Regions from separate parts of the Klebsiella sp. B345 genome, predicted to be linked through region 1. Evidence: predicted binding sites of a transcription regulator. Region 1 holds the regulator's gene; each other region holds the start of a gene.
The links. The regulator PurR, encoded in region 1, represses purine synthesis genes. The targets are predictions, from matches to a motif close to CANGCAAACGTTTGCNTG.

Region 1 (5,411 bases):
GTTTGTGGCACGTAGCTCAGCCCGATAGCCGTTGGACCATAACCCATGTCATGCAGAATAAACGGCGAGCCGGTCAGCCAGGCAAAGAAGCTGGCAGAGCAGGCGGCGTAGATCAGCACGTTACCGCTGTATTCACGTGAGCGCAGCAGCGTCAGGAAGGTCAGTTTCTTCTGGGCATCGCCGGCTGGTTTATGCACCGGCTTCAGGCGCAGGGTCGGGACCATCAGCAGCAGGGCGATGGCGAAAAGGGTGGCAAAAATCGCCTGCCATTCCAGATGGTTAAGCAGCCAGCTGCCGAGCAGCGGCGCCAGCGCCGGCGATAATCCCACCAGCGGCATGATGGTGGCGAAAATACGGTTTGTTTTCTGGGCTGGATAATAGTCCGTCACCATCGCCTGCCAGGTGACCGCAGCGGCACAAACGCCGATGGCCTGAATAAAGCGCAGGACCAGCATCAGCGTCGCGTCGCGGACCCACAGCATCCCCAGACAGCTGATGGCGAAGATCGCGAGGCCGCTCAGCAGAATCGGTTTACGCCCGTAACGGTCAGAGAGTGGGCCCCAGAACAGTTGTCCGATAGCGAAGCCGGCGAGGAACAGGCTCAGGCTGGCGCTGACCGAGGCCGCGGAGGTGTTGAGGTCGTGTTGAATCGCGGCGAAGGCCGGTAGGTACATATCGGTGGCCAGGAAACCCAACACGCTGAGTCCCGCCAGCCAAACTAAAAATCCTTTCCCAGGTTGTTGCATAACATTCTCTTCTGCTGATGCCGGTATAATGCCGCAGAGTGTAGGGAGTGCATTCTGGCTTGTGAAACGCTAATATTTGCTACATGCATTCAAAAATTTTGTAGGCAGAATATGTGGTCTGAATACTCGCTGGAAGTTGTTGATGCTGTCGCCCGCAACGGCAGCTTTAGTGCAGCAGCGCAGGAACTCCATCGCGTCCCTTCCGCTATCAGCTACACCGTCCGTCAGCTGGAAGAGTGGCTGGCAGTTCCGCTGTTCGAACGTCGCCATCGCGATGTCGAATTAACCCCGGCCGGGGTCTGGTTTTTACAGGAAGGGCGCTCTGTTATCAAAAAAATGCAGATCACCCGCCAGCAGTGCCAGCAGATAGCCAATGGCTGGCGCGGCCAGCTGTCGATTGCCGTCGATGACATCGTCAAACCGGCGCGGATGCGCCAGATGATTGTCGATTTTTATCGTCACTTTTCCGATGTTGAACTGATTGTCTTTCAGGAAGTGTTCAACGGCGTCTGGGATGCGCTGGCGGATGGCCGCGTGGAGCTGGCGATTGGGGCGACGCGTTCGATTCCGGTGGGGGGGCGCTACGCCTTTCGCGATATGGGCATGCTGAACTGGCACTGCGTGGTAGCCAGCCATCATCCACTGGCGCAGATGACCAGCCCGCTGAGTGATGATGAGTTGCGCAACTGGCCCTCTTTGGTCAGAGAAGATACCTCCCGGTCATTACCCAAGCGCACGACCTGGCTGTTGGATAACCAAAAGCGCGTGGTGGTGCCCGACTGGGAATCCTCAGCCACCTGCCTGTCTGCCGGGCTTTGCGTAGGGATGGTACCGACGCACTTTGCCCGTCCGTGGATCGACCGTGGAGAATGGACCGCCCTTGAGCTGGAAAATCCGTTTCCGGATGCGGCGTGCTGCCTGACCTGGCAACAGAGCGATGCATCGCCTGCGCTGCTGTGGATGCTGGATTATCTCGGTGATAGTGAAACGTTAAACCGGGAATGGTTGCGGGCGCCGGAATAACCGGCGCCGGGGAGGGGACTAGCGGCGGTAATCGACAAACGGACCGTCAACGACGGAACGACGCTCCACCAGACGCGGGTGAACCTCGATAGACTGGGACTCTTCACGCTTGTTGACGATGCGATCCATCAGCATATTAAACGCGGCTTCGCCGAGGGAGTCTTTCGGCTGATGAATCGTGGTCAGCGCCGGGCTGAAGTAGCGGGCGTTGCGCACGTTATCATAGCCGATCAGCGAAATATCCTGCGGCACTCGCAGCCCCATTTCATCTGCCGCGCAAATAGCGCCCATCGCCATGATGTCGCCGCCGCAGAAGACTGCCGTCGGACGGTGCGGTTGGTTCAGGATATGCTGCATCGCGCGATAGCCGGACTCTGGTTCGAAGTCACCCTGTTCAATCCAGTTTTCCGGTACAGAAATCTGGGCCTCTTCCATGGCTTTCATAAAGCCCGCCAGTCGTCCGGCACCGGTGTTTCGTTCGAGCGGGCCAGGGATCACGCCAATTTCGCGATGGCCACGTTCCACCAGATAACGACCGGCCATATAGCCGCCTTCAAAGGCGTTATCGATGACTGAATCAGTAAAGTCGGCCTTGGACTCACCCCAGTCCATTACCACCATCGGAATATGGCGGTACTCTTCGAGCATGCTCAGCACCGATTCCGGATACTCGGAGCACATGACCAGCAGGCCGTCGACGCGCTTTTGCGCCATCATAGACAGGTAGGCCTGCTGTTTTTCGAGATCGTTCCACGCATTACCCAGAATCAGGGTATAGCCTTTCTGGAAGCAGCTTTTTTCAACAGCTTCGATAATTTCAGCAAAATAGGCCGCTTCGCTGCTGGTCGCCAGCAGACCAATCGATTTGGTGTGATTAACCTTCAGGCTTCGCGCGACGGCACTGGGTGAGTAGTGCAGTTCTTTGATTGCTGCCCAGACCGCATTGCGGGTCTCTTCCGCGACGAAACGGGTTTTGTTAATAACATGTGATACTGTTGTAGTGGAAACGTTTGCGCGCTTCGCTACATCTTTAATAGTTGCCATTACTTCTCACTCCAGACCTTGACCTGAACGTCTGATAATCGGTACGTAAACGTTTGCCTAAACACACCCTGAATACAATGTTCAACATTGCATCACGTCGGGAAAACGACACAGAACGACAGGAAGGGGTCAATGGCCGATACGCTTTCAAATTAGCGTGGGATTTTGTCCGATCTTGCGGCAAAGGGGAAGAGCAAAAATGTGTATCACCCTAAATCCTGGAAGATTTTTATGCGATATTGTGCAAAAATGAGCAAGCTCACTTTTCGTGTGGGGAAAACAGGGGGAAAAATTGATGGATACAGATTTAAAATTTTCGCTGACAACAACGATTATTGTTCTAGGTCTAATCGTTGCCGCCGGGCTGACCGCAGTTCTGCACTAATTTTCCCGGGGGAGAGGTCACTTTCCCCCCGTTCCCGCCATTATTATCATTTTCGCAAAAATCTTTTGCCATTTCGTTTACTTTTGTTTTTCTGTGATTGATGTCATGCTTTTGACTTCTGATGAGATACCGTCGCCGATGACGGTCTGCTGGAGTCATGCAATGAAAATCAACTTTCCCCTGCTCGCGCTGGCGATAGGCGCATTTGGTATTGGTACGACGGAGTTTTCCCCGATGGGATTATTGCCGGTCATTGCCAAAGGCGTCGACGTGTCTATTCCGGCTGCGGGAATGCTGATCAGCGCCTATGCGATCGGTGTGATGGTAGGTGCGCCGCTGATGACGCTGCTGCTGTCTCATCGCGCGCGAAGAAACGCGCTCATTTTCCTGATGGCTATCTTTACCCTCGGTAACGTCCTCTCTTCCATGGCGCCGGATTACACCACGCTGCTGATTTCACGCATTATTACCAGCCTTAACCATGGTGCTTTCTTCGGCCTCGGTTCGGTGGTGGCCGCCAGCGTCGTTCCGAAAGACAAGCAGGCCAGCGCGGTTGCCACCATGTTTATGGGGCTGACGATCGCCAATATCGGCGGCGTGCCGGCGGCGACCTGGCTTGGTGAGACGATCGGCTGGCGGATGTCGTTCCTCGCCACTGCAGGGCTGGGAGTGGTGGCGATGGTCAGCCTGTGGTTCTCTCTGCCTAAAGGCAGTGTCGGCGAACGTCCGAATGTTAAACAGGAGCTGTCGGTGCTGGTGCGCCCGCAGGTGCTTTCCGCCTTGTTGACCACGGTGCTTGGGGCGGGGGCTATGTTCACGCTCTATACCTACATTTCTCCGGTGCTGCATACCATTACCCATGCTTCGCCGCTTTTTGTCACCGCGATGCTGGTGTTGATTGGCGTGGGCTTCTCGCTTGGCAACTATCTGGGCGGCAAATTTGCCGACCGTTCCGTATCGGGGACGCTGAAGGGCTTTCTGCTGCTATTGATGGTGATTATGCTGGCGATTCCGTTACTGGCGCAGACGCAGCTGGGAGCCGCTATCAGTATGGTGGTGTGGGGAGCTGCAACCTTTGCGGTGGTACCGCCGTTACAGATGCGGGTGATGCGTGTGGCGCATGAGGCACCGGGTCTCTCTTCGTCGGTCAACATTGGGGCATTTAATCTGGGTAATGCGCTGGGGGCGGCAGCCGGTGGGGCGGTGATTTCAGGTGGCCTGGGTTACGCGTTTGTTCCGGTTATGGGGGCGATCATCGCCGGTCTGGCTCTGCTGTTGGTGGTGGTGGGTAACCGTTCGCAGCCGGAAGAGGTGCTCGTCGGGTAGTGATGCTATTCGCAGAAGGGTTTACCCCTTCTGCGATATCGTTTTATGCCGCCAGATTTTCAGCAACAAACTTCCAGTTTACCAGCGCCCAGAAGTGCGCCAGATATTCAGGGCGGGCGTTACGGTAGTCGATGTAGTAAGCATGTTCCCAGACATCCACCGTCAACAGCGGGGTAGCGTCGCCAGTCAGCGGCGTGCCTGCGTTGCTGGTGGAGACAATATTCAGGCTGCCATCAGCATTCTTAACCAACCAGGTCCAACCGGCGCCAAAGTTTTTCGTGGCGGCATCGGTAAACTTCGCTTTGAAATCAGCAAAGCTGCCGAAAGCGCTGTTGATGGCTGCCGCCAGTGCGCCTTCCGGCTCACCGCCAGCATTCGGTGCTAGACAGTTCCAGTAGAAGGTGTGGTTCCAGACCTGAGCGGCGTTGTTGAAGATGCCACCTTCGGAAGTGCGGACGATCTCTTCTAACGATTTGCCCTCAAACCCGGTGCCTTTAATCAGATTATTAAGGTTAGTGACATAGGCCTGGTGATGTTTGCCGTAGTGGTATTCCAGGGTTTCAGCGGAAATGTGCGGCGCCAGGGCGTCTTTTGCATACGGTAATGCAGGTAATTCAAACGACATTGTTACTCTCCTTATAACTTCTTGATTTCTTCTCACATTTAAAGGATGTATGACCATCCGGATACAGCATGTACTGTGGATTGCCGTAGCGAATACCACAGGTTTTTATTGTGATCAGGATGCTAACACTTGCCGGAGAGAGTTAAAAGCCTTGCATTAATAAAGGGTATATTTAACAAACGCGATCGAAGAAACCGTGACCCGTCACGAGGAAAAAGAGGGCAGATAAACGAGGCTGGAGAGGGGGAAATGTGCTGCACAT
Region 2 (5,411 bases), 1.8 Mb from region 1:
GCGCACCGCTTTGCAGGAACAGATCCGGCTCCTGCTCCAGTAGGCCCAGCACGCCAGAGAGCTTGCGCATATGCGCGGCCAGAGCATTCGCCGCCGTCGCATCTTCCGTCTTCAGGCGGTTGACTTCACGCGCCATATCAAACAGCACGGAGTAGGCTTCCGGGGTGTTGAAATCGTCGTCCATCGCCTCGATAAAGCGCGCTTCAAACGCTTCGCCGCCGCTGGCTGCGACCGATGGGTCGGTTCCACGCAGCGCGGTGTACAGACGCTCCAGCGCCGAACGTGCCTGCTTGAGGTTCTCTTCGCTGTAGTTCAGCTGACTACGATAGTGGCCGGACATCAGGAAGTAGCGAATGGTCTCGGCGTCGTAATATTTCAGCACATCACGCACGGTGAAGAAGTTACCCAGCGATTTTGACATCTTCTCGCGGTCAACCATCACCATCCCGGAGTGCATCCAGTAGTTAACGTACTCGCCGTCATGCGCGCAGGTCGACTGGGCGATTTCGTTCTCGTGGTGCGGGAACATCAGATCCGAACCGCCGCCGTGGATATCAAAATGGTTGCCCAGCTGCTTGCAGTTCATCGCCGAACATTCGATGTGCCAGCCCGGACGACCGTTGCCCCACGGGGATGGCCAGCTCGGCTCGCCCTCTTTCGACATTTTCCACAGAACGAAGTCCATCGGGTTGCGCTTCACATCCACCACATCAACACGTGCGCCGGCCTGCAGCTGGTCGAGATCCTGGCGTGACAGCTGACCGTAGTTCGGGTCGGTCGGGACTGAGAACATCACGTCGCCGTTGTCCGCCACATAGGCATGGTCGCGGGCAATCAGCTGCTCGGTGATCTCAATGATCTCGGGAATATGATGGGTGGCACGCGGTTCAAGATCCGGGCGCAGAATGTTGAGCGCATCGAAATCCTTGTGCATTTCGGCAATCATGCGATCGACCAGCGCCACAAAGCTTTCGCCATTCTCATTAGCGCGCTTAATGATTTTGTCGTCGATATCGGTAATGTTGCGCACGTACTTCAACTGATAGCCAAGAAAACGCAAATAACGCGCCACCACGTCAAAAGAGACGAAAGTACGGCCATGACCAATATGACAGAGATCGTAAACGGTAATTCCACACACGTACATGCCTACTTCCCCGGCATGGATAGGTTTAAACTCTTCTTTTTGGCGCGTCAGTGTATTAAAAATTTTTAACATCGAAGATTCCGTGTAGACGTGTGTGGATATAAGTCGCGTATTCTAACCTTAATTCAACCCCGAAGCAGCACACAATGCAAGGTGATCGAACCCTGCGGTTATGCTATAACAGCCCCCTATGTCATGCCCAATTCGGGCTTAAGCACCACAATCACCGGAACAGGATGCAAAAATGGTTACTTTCCACACTAATCATGGCGATATCGTAATCAAGACCTTTGACGACAAAGCGCCGGAAACAGTTAAAAACTTCCTGGACTACTGCCGCGAAGGTTTCTACAACAACACCATTTTCCACCGTGTTATCAACGGTTTCATGATCCAGGGCGGCGGCTTTGAGCCGGGCATGGAGCAGAAAAACACCAAATCCCCAATCCAGAACGAAGCCAACAACGGTCTGAAAAACACCCGTGGTACTCTGGCAATGGCCCGTACTCAGGCGCCGCACTCTGCTACCGCACAGTTCTTTATCAACGTGGCTGATAACGACTTCCTGAACTTCTCTGGTGAAAACCTGCAGGGTTGGGGCTACTGCGTATTTGCCGAAGTGGTTGAAGGTATGGACGTGGTCGACAAAATCAAAGCAGTTGCAACCGGTCGCAGCGGTATGCACCAGGATGTGCCGAAAGAAGATGTTGTGATCAAAAGCGTCACCGTCAGCGAGTAATTCGTGGCGACACTTTTTATTGCGGATTTGCATCTGCAAACAGAAGAACCGGCGATCACCGCCGGTTTTCTACGCTTTTTAGCCGGTGAAGCCCGCAAGGCGGATGCGCTGTATATTCTTGGCGATCTGTTTGAGGCCTGGATCGGCGATGATGACCCCAACCCGCTACATCAGGAGATCGCTGAAGCGATCAATGCCTTAACCCAGTCCGGGGTGCCCTGCTACTTTATTCACGGCAATCGCGATTTTCTCGTCGGCCAGCGCTTCGCCCGCGCCTGCGGCATGACGCTGCTGGATGAAGAAGAGGTGCTTGACCTCTACGGTCGTCAGGTCCTGATTATGCATGGCGACACGCTGTGCACCGACGATACCGGCTACCTGGCGTTTCGTGCCAAAGTACATACGCCGTGGATCCAGCGACTGTTTCTGGCCCTGCCGCTGTTTATTCGTCGTCGCATCGCCGCCAGAATGCGCGCCGACAGCAAAGCAGCCAACAGCAGCAAATCGCTGGAAATAATGGACGTCAACCCGCAGGCCGTAGTCGATGCCCTACAGCGCCATCAGGTACAGTGGTTGATTCACGGGCACACTCATCGCCCGGCAATCCATACCTTAGATGCCAACGGCCAGCCGGCGTTTCGCGTTGTCCTCGGCGCCTGGCATAGCGAAGGCTCGATGGTCAAAGTCACCAAAGACGACGTCGAACTGATCCCGTTCCCGTTTTAATTTCCGCCGCATTTTCACCGTTTATCAGGTGACGCAACCGTTTTCCTTACCGAAAGATCATGTTATTCTCTGTGGCCTCTAAAGCAGTGTGAAGCACACCCACAGGAGTTTTAAGACGCATGTCTTCCCGCAATAATTCGGCGCGTATCGCCATCGTGATGGGGTCCAAAAGCGACTGGGCTACCATGCAGTTTACCGCAGAAATCCTTGATGCCCTGAACGTTCCGTACCATGTTGAAGTGGTCTCCGCACACCGGACGCCCGATAAACTGTTCAGCTTCGCCGAAGGCGCAGAAAGCAACGGCTATCAGGTGATTATTGCCGGTGCGGGCGGCGCGGCGCATCTGCCGGGCATGATTGCGGCGAAAACTCTGGTGCCGGTATTAGGCGTCCCGGTACAAAGCGCGGCGTTAAGCGGCGTCGACAGCCTCTACTCTATTGTTCAGATGCCGCGCGGGATCCCGGTCGGTACGCTTGCCATCGGCAAAGCCGGTGCCGCCAATGCCGCTCTGCTGGCCGCGCAGATTCTGGCACAGCACGACGCGGAGCTGCATCAGCGCCTGAGCGCCTGGCGCCAGGCCCAGACCGATGAAGTCCTCGAGAACCCGGACCCGCGGGGTGCGGCATGAAGCAGGTTTGCATCCTCGGTAACGGTCAGTTAGGGCGCATGCTACGCCAGGCCGGTGAGCCGCTGGGTATCGCCGTCTGGCCGGTCGGCCTCGAAGCCGACCCTGAAGCGGTGCCGTTTCAGCAGAGCGTGATCACCGCTGAAATCGAACGCTGGCCGGAAACGGCGCTGACCCGCGAACTGGCACGCCATCCGGCATTTGTTAACCGCGACGTCTTCCCGATCATCGCTGACCGTCTGACACAAAAACAGCTGTTTGATAAGCTGGGGCTTGCCACCGCGCCGTGGCAGCTGCTGGCGGATAAAAATGAATGGCCGGCGGTCTTCGCGCGTCTTGGCGAACTGGCGATTGTAAAACGTCGCGTCGGCGGTTACGACGGACGTGGGCAATGGCGCCTGCGTGCAGACGACATCGCGCAGCTGCCGGACGAAAACTACGGCGAATGCATCGTTGAGCAAGGCATCAACTTTTCTGGTGAAGTGTCGCTGGTGGGCGCCCGCGCCCATGATGGCAGCACGGTATTCTATCCGCTGACCCGCAACCTGCATCAGGATGGCATTCTGCGCACCAGCGTAGCCTTCCCCCAGGCTAATGCCCGCCAGCAGGACCAGGCGGAAAGCATGCTGACCGCCATTATGAACGAACTGAACTACGTGGGCGTGATGGCGATGGAGTGTTTTGTCACCGCCGAAGGCCTGCTGATTAACGAGCTGGCGCCGCGCGTACACAACAGCGGCCACTGGACGCAGAACGGCGCATCTATCAGCCAGTTCGAGCTGCATCTGCGGGCCATTACCGACCTGCCGCTGCCGCCGCCGGTGGTGAACAGCCCTTCAGTGATGATCAACCTGATCGGAACCGATCTGAACTACGACTGGCTGAAGCTGCCGCTGGTGCATCTGCACTGGTACGACAAAGAGGTGCGTCCGGGCCGCAAAGTCGGGCACCTGAACCTGACCGACAGCGACACCGATCGCCTGAGCGCCACGCTGGAAGCCCTGAAACCGATCCTGCCGCCGGAGTATGCGAGCGGTATCTTCTGGGCGCAGTCTCAGCTCACCTCGCTCTCCTGAGCCGTTCGGGTGGCAAATGCGAGCAACGCATCTGCCGCCCGCATGATAACGGCTATTTGCCGGGGAATTGATCTTCACCCTTCCCCGGCATGCTGTCTGGCGCGTAGAATCCCCTCCTTGCTTTAAAATGCTTTCAGTTTTGACTTCAAAAGGATGACCCATGAAAAATGGGACGGATTACCGCGCCATTCTCACGGCGGATACGCCACTCATTGACGTCCGCGCTCCGGTAGAATTCCAGCAAAGCGCGCTGCCTGCCGCATTTAACCTGCCGCTGATGAACGACGAAGAACGTGCCGCCGTCGGCACCTGCTATAAACGTCAGGGTGCCGATGCCGCGCTGGCGCTGGGCCATCAGTTGGTTCACGGCGAGATTCGGGAAAGCCGCCTCGCCGCCTGGCGTGAAGCCTGCTTACGTTATCCGCAGGGCTATCTGTGCTGCGCCCGTGGCGGCCAGCGCTCGCACATTGTGCAGCAGTGGTTGCGCGAAGCCGGGATTGACTACCCGCTGATCGTCGGCGGCTACAAAGCGCTGCGCCAGGCTGCGATCCAGTCCACTGAAGAGCTGGTCCAGCGCCCGATCGTGTTGATCGGCGGCTGCACCGGTAACGGCAAGACCCAGCTGGTTTGCTCCCGGCCCGACGGCATCGACCTCGAAGGCCTCGCCCATCATCGTGGTTCATCCTTCGGCCGTACCCTGCGCGAGCAGTACGCGCAGGCCACCTTTGAAAATCACCTGGCCGTCGCGATGCTGAAAAAGGCCGAACAGCATCGTCGGTGGGTGCTGGAGGATGAAGGCCATATGATTGGTGCTAACCATCTGCCGGAGTGTATGCGTAACCGGATGGCGCAATCGCCGCTGGCGGTGGTGGAAGACCCGTTTGATATCCGCCTGGAACGCCTGCGGGAAGAGTATTTTGACCGTATGCACCGTGACTTTATGGCGGCATATGGTGAGGAGCAAGGCTGGCAGGAATACACTGAGTATCTGCATCACGGTCTGTTTGCCATTCGTCGTCGCCTGGGGCTACAGCGTTTTGCCCAGCTTACCGCCCTGCTCGACGGGGCGCTGGCGGAACAGTTGCGCAGCGCCAGCA
Region 3 (5,411 bases), 1.0 Mb from region 1:
AGGTGCATATAGCGGGACTCACGCTTCCCTGGCTCACGGGGCAGGCGTGCCACGAAGGGGCCGTCCTCACGATTGGCCAGCGTCTCCAGCACCCCTTCCACCTCAGCCATATCGCTGAAGTCATGCATTCGCTGGGCGCGGCTACGCAGTTCACCCGGCGTCTGTGCGCCGCGTAGCAGCAGGGTCGTGACTACCGCCACTTCCGCCGACGTCAGCTTCAGATCGCCAAATTCGGAATTGCAGAAGCGCTGTTCATATTTAGTCACCCGATTGCCAAAACCGCTGACCGTACGCAGATAGTGGCGTTTGACTAAGGTATCCAGCAGATCCTGAATATCACTTTCACTGAGCGACATCACCGGTTCACGGTTGGTTTTCTGATTACAGGCGGTTACCACCGCGTTTACCGACAGCGGGTACTGCTCTGGCGTGGTCACCTGCTTTTCCAGCAAACACCCAATCACGCGCGCTTCATGTGCGGTTAACTGATATTTCATGCTTTCTCCTTAGCGACCCGGAGTCCAGTCCGGTGTCGTTAACGCCGTCAGTACATGGTCACGCCACTGCCCATCAATGAGCAGATAATTTTTGGCATAACCCTCTTTTTCAAAACCGAGACGCGCCAGTAAACCGCCGCTGCGCTGATTATGCGGCATATAGTTGGCCATAATGCGATGGATATGCTGCGTACGCTGCATATAACGAATCGCTGAGGTCAATGCTTCAAACATCAGCCCCTGTCCCTGCCATTTCTCACCAATAGAGTAGCCGAGGTAGCAGGCATGAAATGACCCGCGAACCACATTGGAAAAATTCGCCACGCCAATAATCTCTTTCTCTTCCGGATCGAGCAGCGCAAAATAGAACGCTGTCCCTTGCTTGTGAAACTCAGAGATCATCGACAAGCGCGCCTGCCAGCCAGAGGGGTAGCAGTGGCTGTCATCGCGCACTGGCTCCCAGGGTTTTAAGAACCCTTTATTCTCCGCGTAATAATCGGCCAGACGCCAGGCGTCACGATCGTATACCAGCCGCACTACCAGCCTGTCCGTCGTCAAACGCACCTTCGGCACGTTACTGCGATAGCCAAACATTCCCTTCTCCTGTTCCCCTGACTGATTACCCTGCTCCCTTCACTATACCTGTCCTGAACGATTGTGTGAAAACAGCAACATACCATTTTCTGCACCATCTCCCCTTTTCGATGAATAGACTCTATCGATCTTGCATTTTGATAAAAAAATATTGTCACGGGGATGCTGGGAAAGTCTGCCGCTTCCCCGCACACTATCCGGGCAACTCTTTATTTTCCCAGGAGGGGAAATGTCCCGCGTATCGCAGGCAAGGAACCTGGGTAAATATTTCCTGTTAGTCGATAATATGCTGGTAGTGCTCGGCTTTTTTGTCGTCTTTCCACTCATTTCCATTCGTTTTGTCGATCAGATGGGCTGGGCCGCATTGATGGTCGGCATTGCCCTCGGTTTGCGCCAGTTAGTCCAACAAGGGTTGGGCATTTTTGGCGGCGCGGTCGCCGATCGCTTTGGCGCCAAACCGATGATCGTCACCGGCATGCTGATGCGCGCGGCCGGTTTCGCAGCGATGGCCGTCGCCCATGAACCGTGGGTGCTGTGGCTCTCCTGTATTCTCTCCGGGTTAGGCGGCACCCTGTTCGACCCGCCCCGTGCGGCGCTGGTGGTCAAACTGGTACGCCCGCATCAGCGTGGTCGGTTCTTCTCCATCCTGATGATGCAGGACAGCGCCGGGGCGGTGATCGGCGCCCTGCTCGGCAGTTGGCTGTTACAGTACGACTTCCGCCTGGTGTGTAGCGTGGGCGCTGCAATGTTTATTGCCTGCGCCGCGTTCAACGCCTGGTATCTCCCGGCATGGAAACTGTCGACGGTGAAAACGCCGGTACGTGAAGGGCTCGGCCGGGTACTGCGCGATAAGCGCTTTGTGACCTACGTTCTGACCCTCACCGGGTATTACATGCTGGCCGTCCAGGTGATGCTGATGCTGCCGATTATGGTCAATGATATCGCCGGCTCGCCCACTGCAGTGAAGTGGATGTATGCCATTGAAGCGGCAATATCGCTGACCCTGCTCTATCCCATCGCCCGCTGGAGTGAACAGCGTTTTCGTCTGGAGCACCGGCTGATGGCCGGATTGCTGGTGATGACCGCCGCCATGTTGCCGATTGGCCTGACCAGCAATTTACAGCAGCTGTTTACCCTGATTTGCCTGTTCTATATTGGCTCTATCATCGCTGAACCGGCTCGCGAGACCCTCGGCGCATCGCTGGCTGACGCCCGCGCACGCGGTAGCTATATGGGGTTTAGTCGGCTGGGACTGGCCTTCGGCGGTGCCTTTGGTTACGCCGGCGGCGGCTGGCTGTTCGACTCCGGGAAAGCGCTGAATCAACCGGAACTACCGTGGCTGATGCTGGGGATTATCGGCTTTATTACCTTTATTGCCTTGTGGTGGCAGTTCAGCCAGAAACGTTCCACATCCGGTATGCTCGAGCCCCGAACCTGACCGACATTCAGGCTGAAGCGCATTTTCAGCCTTTTCCGCTATTCCCTTCGGTACTGGCAGGCCATGCTGCTTTATGTCAGGATAAGTGCATGGCACGACCGTTAAGGAACCCAATGAAAAAGATGTTTATCGTGGCCGCGCTCATGGTTAGCGGCCTTCTGAGCGGCTGTAATCAGCTTACGCAGTACTCGGTGAGCGAGCAGGAAATTAACCAGGCGCTGCAGAAACGTAACCACTTCGCCAAGGATATAGGCCTGCCCGGCGTGGCGGATGCACACATTGAACTACACAATCTGACCAGCGCCATCGGCCGTGAAGAACCCAATAAAATCACCCTGAGCGGTATCGCCAATCTGGATCTGAACTCATTGTTTGGCAACCAGAAGGCCACCATTGACCTTAAATTGAAAGCGCTGCCGGTCTTTAATAAAGAGAAAGGGGCTATCTTCCTGCAGGAAATGGAAGTGGTTGACGCCAAAGTAACGCCCGACAAGCTGCAGTCCGTCGTGCAGACGCTGATCCCTTATCTGAATCAATCTCTGCGCAGCTATTTTAACCAGCAACCGGCCTACGTGCTGCGTGAAGATGCCAGCACCGGCGAAGCCCTGGCGAAAAAATACGCCAAAGGCATAGAAGTGAAGCCTGGGGAAATTATCATCCCGTTCACCAATTAATATCCCGGGCGCATTGGCGCCCGTTTTTTTACAGAAATTGATGCAAAGGGAAACGTTTACGCTTATCCTTAGTGCCCGGCAAAAACAGCCCTGATGACTGACCCTATTAGCCGGAGCTCTCCATGACAGCACAATCCCAGGTATTGAAAATCCGCCGCCCTGACGACTGGCATATCCATCTGCGTGATGACGATATGCTGAAGACCGTCGTGCCTTACACCAGTGAGTTTTATGGCCGGGCGATCGTGATGCCGAATCTGGTGCCGCCTGTCACCACCGTCGAGGCCGCCATCAGCTATCGCCAGCGCATCCTCGATGCCGTACCGGCCGGGCATGATTTCACGCCGCTGATGACCTGCTACCTCACCGATACGCTCGACCCGGCAGAGCTGGAGCGCGGCTTCCACGCAGGCGTGTTCACCGCAGCCAAGCTTTACCCGGCCAATGCCACCACCAACTCCAGCCACGGCGTCACCAGCATCGATGCGATTATGCCGGTGCTTGAGCGCATGGAAAAAATGGGCATGCCGCTGCTGGTTCACGGCGAAGTGACACACGCAGAGATCGATATCTTCGATCGTGAAGCGCGCTTTATCGAAACAGTGATGGAACCTCTGCGCCAGCGCTTACCGGGTCTTAAAGTGGTGTTTGAACACATCACCACCAAGGACGCCGCCGAGTACGTTCGGGATGGCAATGACCTGTTGGCCGCCACCATTACTCCGCAGCACCTGATGTTTAACCGTAATCACATGCTGGTTGGCGGCGTGCGTCCGCATCTTTACTGCCTGCCCATTCTGAAACGCAATATCCACCAGCAGGCGCTGCGTGAACTGGTCGCCAGCGGCTTTACCCGCGCATTCCTCGGCACGGATTCGGCGCCGCATGCCCGTCATCGTAAAGAAGCCAGCTGTGGCTGTGCCGGTTGCTTCAATGCTCCGACGGCGCTTGGCAGCTACGCAACGGTATTTGAAGAGATGAATGCTCTGCAACACTTTGAGGCATTCTGCTCGCTGAATGGCCCGCGCTTCTATGGGCTGCCGGTCAATGAGACCTTCGTTGAACTGGTACGCGAAGAGAGCACCGTCGTCGAGAGTATCGCGCTTCCGGGCGATACGCTGGTGCCGTTCCTTGCCGGCGAAACCGTGCGCTGGACGATGAAAAAATAAAAACGGTCCCCCTGTTGTAAACGCCAAATGCATACTGTATAAATAAACAGTATATTACACAGGGGGCAATCATGCGCATTGAAGTGTCTATCGCCAAAACTACAGCCTTACCCAACGGCGCCTTAGAAGCGCTAAACAATGAACTCTCCCGACGCATTGAACAACAATTCCCGACTAACCCAAGCCAGGTCACCGTACGCTTTGCCGCCAGCAACAATCTGTCTGTGATTGGTGGCCTCAAAGAAGATAAAGACCGGATTAGCGAAATCCTGCAAGAGACCTGGGAAAGCGCCGATGACTGGTTTATCCATGACGTATCCTGACGCCCTTTCGGCAGCCTGAAGACGCGTACGCGATCCACCCGCGTGCTCAGCGCGAGTTAATCTCGTGTTTTTACCAGGGTTGTCTGAAGTGTGGCAGGTGCAACAAATAACATTTGCTCCCTCATTGTGCTTTTTTTTGCCGGGTCGCCCCGGCTTTTTTTATCCCGCAAAATTCAGACTTTTCATTCCCCTCATGATTATTTCCTTTAAAAATAACCCTTCGCGACACTATATTTGTGCAAAAAAGCGTCAAACAGAGGAGTATTCGCTCTGTTTGCGTTAATTTCTCGAGTTTATTCTTAACTCCTGATATAATTAACTTGCTTCAAAAAACATGCATTAAACCTCGAGAATTGTTGTCTTTTAACATGTGAATAAGGGGTTATGATGGAAAAGAATAATGAAGTCATCCAGACCCATCCCCTCGTCGGATGGGACATCAGCACCGTTGATAGCTACGATGCAATGATGTTGCGCCTGCACTACCAAAACCCCACTCAAGAAAGCAGTAACGAAGCTGAAATTGGCCAGACGCTATGGCTCACCACGGAAGTCGCACGTCAATTTATCTCTATTCTGGAAGCAGGTATTGCCAAGATTGAATCAGGCGAATACCAGGCAAATGAGTACCGCAGGCATTAAAGATTATGCCGCACGCAATATACACACACTAAACAGGCACCCGTCGGGTGCCTGATTTATTTTCGTGCTTGTAT
Region 4 (5,411 bases), 1.4 Mb from region 1:
TGCTCACGAGTCTGCATCGCCATACGCAGCGCGGTATTGCCCGCGGCATCTTTCGATACGCCGATGATACGGCCAGGCATAGAGCGTTTGAATTCATCTTTTGCGGCGAAGAAGGCCGCGTGCGGGCCGCCGTAGCCCATCGGTACGCCGAAACGCTGGGCGGAACCGAAGACGATGTCGGCACCCTGCTTGCCCGGAGCGGTCAGCAGAACCAGCGTCATAAAGTCCGCCGCGACGCTGACCACGACTTTGCGTGCTTTCAGCTCGGCAATAAGTTGGCTGTAGTCGTGAATTTCACCGGTGGTGCCAACCTGCTGCAGCAGTACGCCAAACACGTCCTGATGGTCCAGGGCTTTTTCGGCATCATCGACGATAACGTCAAAGCCGAAAGTTTCAGCACGGGTGCGAACCACGTCCAGGGTCTGCGGGTGAATATCCGCAGCCACGAAGAAACGGTTGGCATTTTTCAGTTTGCTGACGCGTTTGGCCATCGCCATCGCTTCTGCCCCGGCGGTTGCTTCATCGAGCAGGGATGCGGAGGCAATATCCAGACCAGTCAGATCGAGGGTCACCTGCTGGAAGTTAAGCAGCGACTCCAGACGACCCTGGGAGACTTCCGGCTGATACGGCGTATAGGCGGTGTACCAGCCCGGGTTTTCCAGCATATTGCGCTGAATAACCGGTGGCAGCTGCACGGCGGTGTAACCCATGCCGATGTAAGACTTGAAGCGCTTGTTACGACCGGCTACCGCCTTCAGTTCCGCCAGCGCGGCAAATTCGGTAGTCGCGTCACCCACCTGCGGTGGTGTCGCCAGCTGAATATCCTGTGGCACAATCTGGCCAATCAGGGCGTTAAGCGAGTCGGCGCCGACGGTTTGCAGCATCTCTTGCTGTTGCTGAGCATCCGGGCCGATGTGACGTTCAATAAAGGCGCCGCGGTTTTCAAGCTGACCTAAAGTCTGAGTCATGAGCGATGGTTCCTGAAACGTGCAGTGAATCGTATGTGTCTTTACTTATCTGAACAGGCAAAAATCATTCACGCCGCCGGCGCCTGGCGCCGCGGCGTGAAAGGGGCAACGCGGTTATTCGTTTTCCAGCAGCGCAGCGTAAGCCGCCGCATCCAGCAACGCCGCAACCTGCGCTTCATCGCTGGCCTTGATTTTAAAGATCCAGCCTTCAGCGTACGGGTCGCTGTTCACCAGCTCCGGAGAGTCGTTCAGCGCTTCGTTAACAGCCACAATCTCACCGCTTACCGGGGCATAAATATCCGATGCCGCTTTTACCGACTCGGCTACCGCGCAGTCGTCACCCGCTTCAACGGTTGCACCGACGTCCGGCAGGTCAACGAAGACCATATCGCCAAGCAGTTCCTGAGCATGTTCGGTGATCCCAACGGTGTAGGTGCCGTCAGCTTCTTTGCGCAGCCATTCGTGTTCTTTACTGTATTTCAGTTCTGCTGGTACGTTGCTCATCAATTGATCTCCAAAAAGGGGGAATCACACTACGGCTTTGCCGTTGCGTACAAAAACAGGTTTAGTGACCTTGACCGGCATTTCGCGGTTGCGAATCTGCACGATGGCCGTTTCGCCGATACCGGCCGGTACGCGCGCCAGCGCGATACTGTAGCCCAGCGTCGGGGAGAAGGTGCCACTGGTAATAATACCTTCTTTCTGATTGCCCTCGGCATCGCTAAAGCGTACCGGCAGTCCACCGCGCAGTACGCCTTTCTCGGTCATCACCAGGCCCACCAGCTGCTCGGTACCTTTTTCACGCTGCAGCTCCAACGCTTCACGGCCGATGAACGCACGGTCTGCCGGTTCCCAGGCAATGGTCCAGCCCATATTGGCGGCCAGTGGAGAGATGCTTTCGTCCATCTCCTGACCATACAGGTTCATCCCGGCTTCCAGGCGTAAGGTATCGCGCGCGCCCAGGCCGCAAGGCTTCACGCCAGCGTCCAGCAGGCCACGCCAGAAATCGGCCGCCTGTTCATTTGGCAGCGCAATTTCGTACCCGGCTTCACCGGTGTAACCGGTGGTTGCAATAAACAGATCGCCAGCCTGCACACCAAAGAAGGGTTTCATCCCGGCCACGGCCTGACGCTGAGCCTCGGTGAACAGGGTCGCGGCCTTCTCTTTCGCCTGCGGCCCCTGTACGGCAATCAGGGAAAGATCGTCGCGGACGGTCATTTCAAGGCCATACGGCTCAGCCTGCTGGGTGATCCAGGCGAGGTCTTTTTCACGGGTGGCGGAGTTAACAACGAGGCGGAAATAATCTTCAGAGAGGAAATAGACAATCAGGTCATCGATGACGCCGGCGGAAGCGGTAAGCATGCCGCTATAGAGCGCTTTGCCGGGGACCGTGAGCTTCGCCACATCGTTAGCCAGCAAATAGCGTAAGAACTCCCGAATACGGCTGCCGTGGAAGTCAACGATGGTCATGTGTGATACATCGAACATTCCGGCATCGCTGCGCACCACATGGTGCTCATCAATCTGGGAACCGTAATGCAGCGGCATCATCCAGCCATGGAAGTCCACCATGCGAGCGCCGCACAGCGTGTGTTGTTCATACAACGGAGTCTGTTGAGCCATTTTTTCCTCATCGAGTAAAACGCAAGCAGCTACGAGTTGAGCGAGATTGTCTGGGCGATTTCACACGATCAAATCGACCGCCGGTGCCGTTATCAGACACCGACGCAAACGTTCTCTTTTGCCTGAACTTACCACTGAACCCGGCGCTAAACCATAAGCTAAATCAGGACATCACATTAGCTTATGACTAAAATTCGCCAGAAAGACTACAGAGTTATTGACTGGAAAAAAGCGATTTATGCCACATAAAATTAACATCAACGACTAATAACGCCGAGCATGATGGTATTTTATGCGAAAAAACGGACCTATTTTCCATGGCTAAAAATGAGAGGCATTAATAAAACTAATGCGAAAAAATGGGTGAGATTAGTTTATTTCAAATGAGAAGGGAAAACCCGGCGCGGGGGCCGGGAAAGAGAAGTGTGACGGACTTAACGTAACCAGTTGGGGAGATCGTTCAGGCCCATCGCCTGACGAATAAGCTGCGGTTTGACACCCGGCAAGGTGTCCGCCAGTTTGAGGCCGATATCGCGCAGCAGTTTCTTCGCCGGGTTGCTGCCGGAGAACATTTCACGAAAGCCCTGCATCCCTGCCAGCATCATCGCGGCGCTGTGCTTGCGGCTGCGCTCATAGCGGCGCAGATACAGATGCTGACCAAAATCTTTGCCCTGCGCGTGCAGTCGCCGGAGTTCATCAATCAGCTCTGCAGCATCCATAAAGCCCAGGTTAACCCCCTGCCCGGCCAGCGGGTGGATGGTGTGGGCGGCGTCGCCAACCAGCGCGAGACGATGGGCGGCAAACTGCCGGGCGTAGCGACCGGTCAGCGGGAATACCTGACGCTCGCTTTCCACGTGGCACAGTCCCAGACGATTATCGAAAGCGATATTCAGTGCCTGATTAAAGGCCGCGTCATCCGCCTGTTGCATTCGTTGCGCTTCCTGCGGCGACAGCGACCAGACAATAGAGCACAGGTGCGGGTCGCTTAACGGCAGAAAGGCCAGAATGCCTTCGCCGTGGAACGCCTGGCGGGCAATCGCCTGATGGGGCTCTTCGGTGCGGATCGTGGCCACCAGCGCATGATGGCGGTAGTCCCAGAAGGTCAGCGGGATATCCGCCTTGTTGCGCAACCAGGAGTTCGCGCCATCGGCACCCACCACCAGTCGGGCTGTCAGCATCGACCCATCCTGCAGGCTCAGGAAGGCCTCGTTTTCGCCCCACGCCACCTGTTGCAACTGCGCCGGCGCCAGCAGCGTCACATCAGCACAGCGCTGGGCTTTCTGCCATAAGGCATGATGGACAATGGCGTTTTCAATAATGTGACCCAGATGGCTAAAGCCCATGCTGCGATCGTCAAAGCAAATACGGCCGAAGCTGTCTTTATCCCACACTTCCATGCCGTGATAACAGCTGGCGCGCTGGGCGAGGATTGCCGGCCAGACATCCAGCTTGCTGAGCAGTTTTTCACTGGCAGCGTTAATGGCCGAAACCCGCAGCGCCGGCGGCGCGTCGGCATTCAGCGGCTGTGGCTCAGATTGTTCCAGCACCGCAACCCGCAGCCCGCTCCCCTGTAAACCACAGGCGACCGCCAACCCCACCATGCCTCCGCCAACAATGGCAACATCAACACTTTGCACGTTCAACTCCTTAACGGGGAACCCAACCGAGGGTACGCTGCGCCAGCGCATCACGCGCCGGGGTAAATAATTCCATGGCCATCAGACCCGCGTTGCGCCCCGCCACCAGCGGCGCCCAACGATTAGCAAACAAATGCACCAGACCATCGGTCACACCGATCGTGGCGGCTTTGTCATCCGCCCGCCGCGCCTGGTAATCGCACAGTAGCGAATACTGACCAGGATCCTGGCCGTTCGTGCTGGCCTGCGCCAGCAGTTCCGCCAGACTCATGACATCCCGCAGGCCCAGGTTAAAACCCTGACCGGCAATTGGGTGCAAGGTCTGCGCCGCGTTGCCGACCAGCGCCAGACGATGCGCAACCGGGTGTGTCGCGGTGGTCAGCGCCAGGGGATACACGCTACGCGTTCCGACATGGGTGATGCGTCCCAACCGCCAGCCGAATGCCTGCTGCAGCCGTTCGCAAAACTCCGCGTCGGACCAGCTCAGCACCGCATCACGCTGTGATTGTGGGTGACACCATACCAGTGAACAGCGGCCCTGCGACATAGGGAGCATCGCCAGAGGGCCATGCTCGGTAAAGCGTTCAAACGCCCGCCCTTCATGGGGCAAGGCGGTACTGACGTTAGCAATCACCGCCAGTTGTTCATAGGGCTGTTGCTGCCAGCTCATGCCGCAGCGTGCACCCAGTGTGGAACGCGAGCCGTCGGCAGCCACCAGCAGTTGACCGGTAATCGTCTGACCGCTGTCCAGCGTGATACTAACGCCATCCTCCCATCGGCTGACGCCTTCAACTTTCGCCGGACAGTGCAGTATGATCCCCGGAGCGTCGCGCAGTTGCGCAAACAGGCGCTGGCCAATATCGTGGAGCTCGACAACCTGACCCAGCGCGGCCAGGTTGTAATCCTGCGCATCAAGCGTGACGAAGCCCGCATGCCCACGATCGCTGACGTGGACTCGCTGAATCGGCGTCGCGCAATTGGCAATCCCCTGCCAGATACCAACGCGTGCCAGTTGCTGACAGGTGCCGGCCGCCAGCGCAATGGCGCGGGCGTCAAAGCCAGGGTGTTGCGACGAATCCGGCTGTGCGGCCTCCACCAGATGAACCGCAAGATTCCCTCTGGTCAGGCGAGAAATCGCCAGCGCCAGCGTCGCGCCGGTCATCCCACCGCCAACGATCAGTAC

Region 2: the regulator PurR is predicted to act here: its motif matches at 2,643-2,660, upstream of purE (5-(carboxyamino)imidazole ribonucleotide mutase).
Region 3: the regulator PurR is predicted to act here: its motif matches at 3,249-3,266, upstream of pyrC (dihydroorotase).
Region 4: the regulator PurR is predicted to act here: its motif matches at 2,693-2,710, upstream of gcvT (glycine cleavage system aminomethyltransferase GcvT).

The regions. Positions count from the first base shown of each region.
Region 1 is NZ_CP180443.1:728,304-733,714, reverse strand. It holds gene punC (purine nucleoside transporter PunC) at 1-746, opposite strand, end outside; gene punR (DNA-binding transcriptional activator PunR) at 858-1,769, shown strand; gene purR (HTH-type transcriptional repressor PurR) at 1,788-2,813, opposite strand; gene ACMYSO_RS03430 (YnhF family membrane protein) at 3,109-3,198, shown strand; gene ACMYSO_RS03425 (MFS transporter) at 3,361-4,524, shown strand; gene sodB (superoxide dismutase [Fe]) at 4,568-5,149, opposite strand.
Region 2 is NZ_CP180443.1:4,246,307-4,251,717, reverse strand. It holds gene cysS (cysteine--tRNA ligase) at 1-1,219, opposite strand, end outside; gene ppiB (peptidylprolyl isomerase B) at 1,392-1,886, shown strand; gene lpxH (UDP-2,3-diacylglucosamine diphosphatase) at 1,890-2,612, shown strand; gene purE (5-(carboxyamino)imidazole ribonucleotide mutase) at 2,732-3,241, shown strand; gene purK (5-(carboxyamino)imidazole ribonucleotide synthase) at 3,238-4,314, shown strand; gene mnmH (tRNA 2-selenouridine(34) synthase MnmH) at 4,475-5,411, shown strand, end outside.
Region 3 is NZ_CP180443.1:5,015,580-5,020,990, reverse strand. It holds gene ACMYSO_RS23520 (YceH family protein) at 1-497, opposite strand, end outside; gene rimJ (ribosomal protein S5-alanine N-acetyltransferase) at 507-1,091, opposite strand; gene mdtH (multidrug efflux MFS transporter MdtH) at 1,321-2,529, shown strand; gene ACMYSO_RS23505 (lipoprotein) at 2,643-3,203, shown strand; gene pyrC (dihydroorotase) at 3,326-4,372, shown strand; gene dinI (DNA damage-inducible protein I) at 4,444-4,695, shown strand; gene bssS (biofilm formation regulator BssS) at 5,083-5,337, shown strand.
Region 4 is NZ_CP180443.1:2,122,095-2,127,505, forward strand. It holds gene gcvP (aminomethyl-transferring glycine dehydrogenase) at 1-968, opposite strand, end outside; gene gcvH (glycine cleavage system protein GcvH) at 1,083-1,472, opposite strand; gene gcvT (glycine cleavage system aminomethyltransferase GcvT) at 1,497-2,591, opposite strand; gene ubiI (FAD-dependent 2-octaprenylphenol hydroxylase) at 3,026-4,228, opposite strand; gene ubiH (2-octaprenyl-6-methoxyphenyl hydroxylase) at 4,239-5,411, opposite strand, start outside.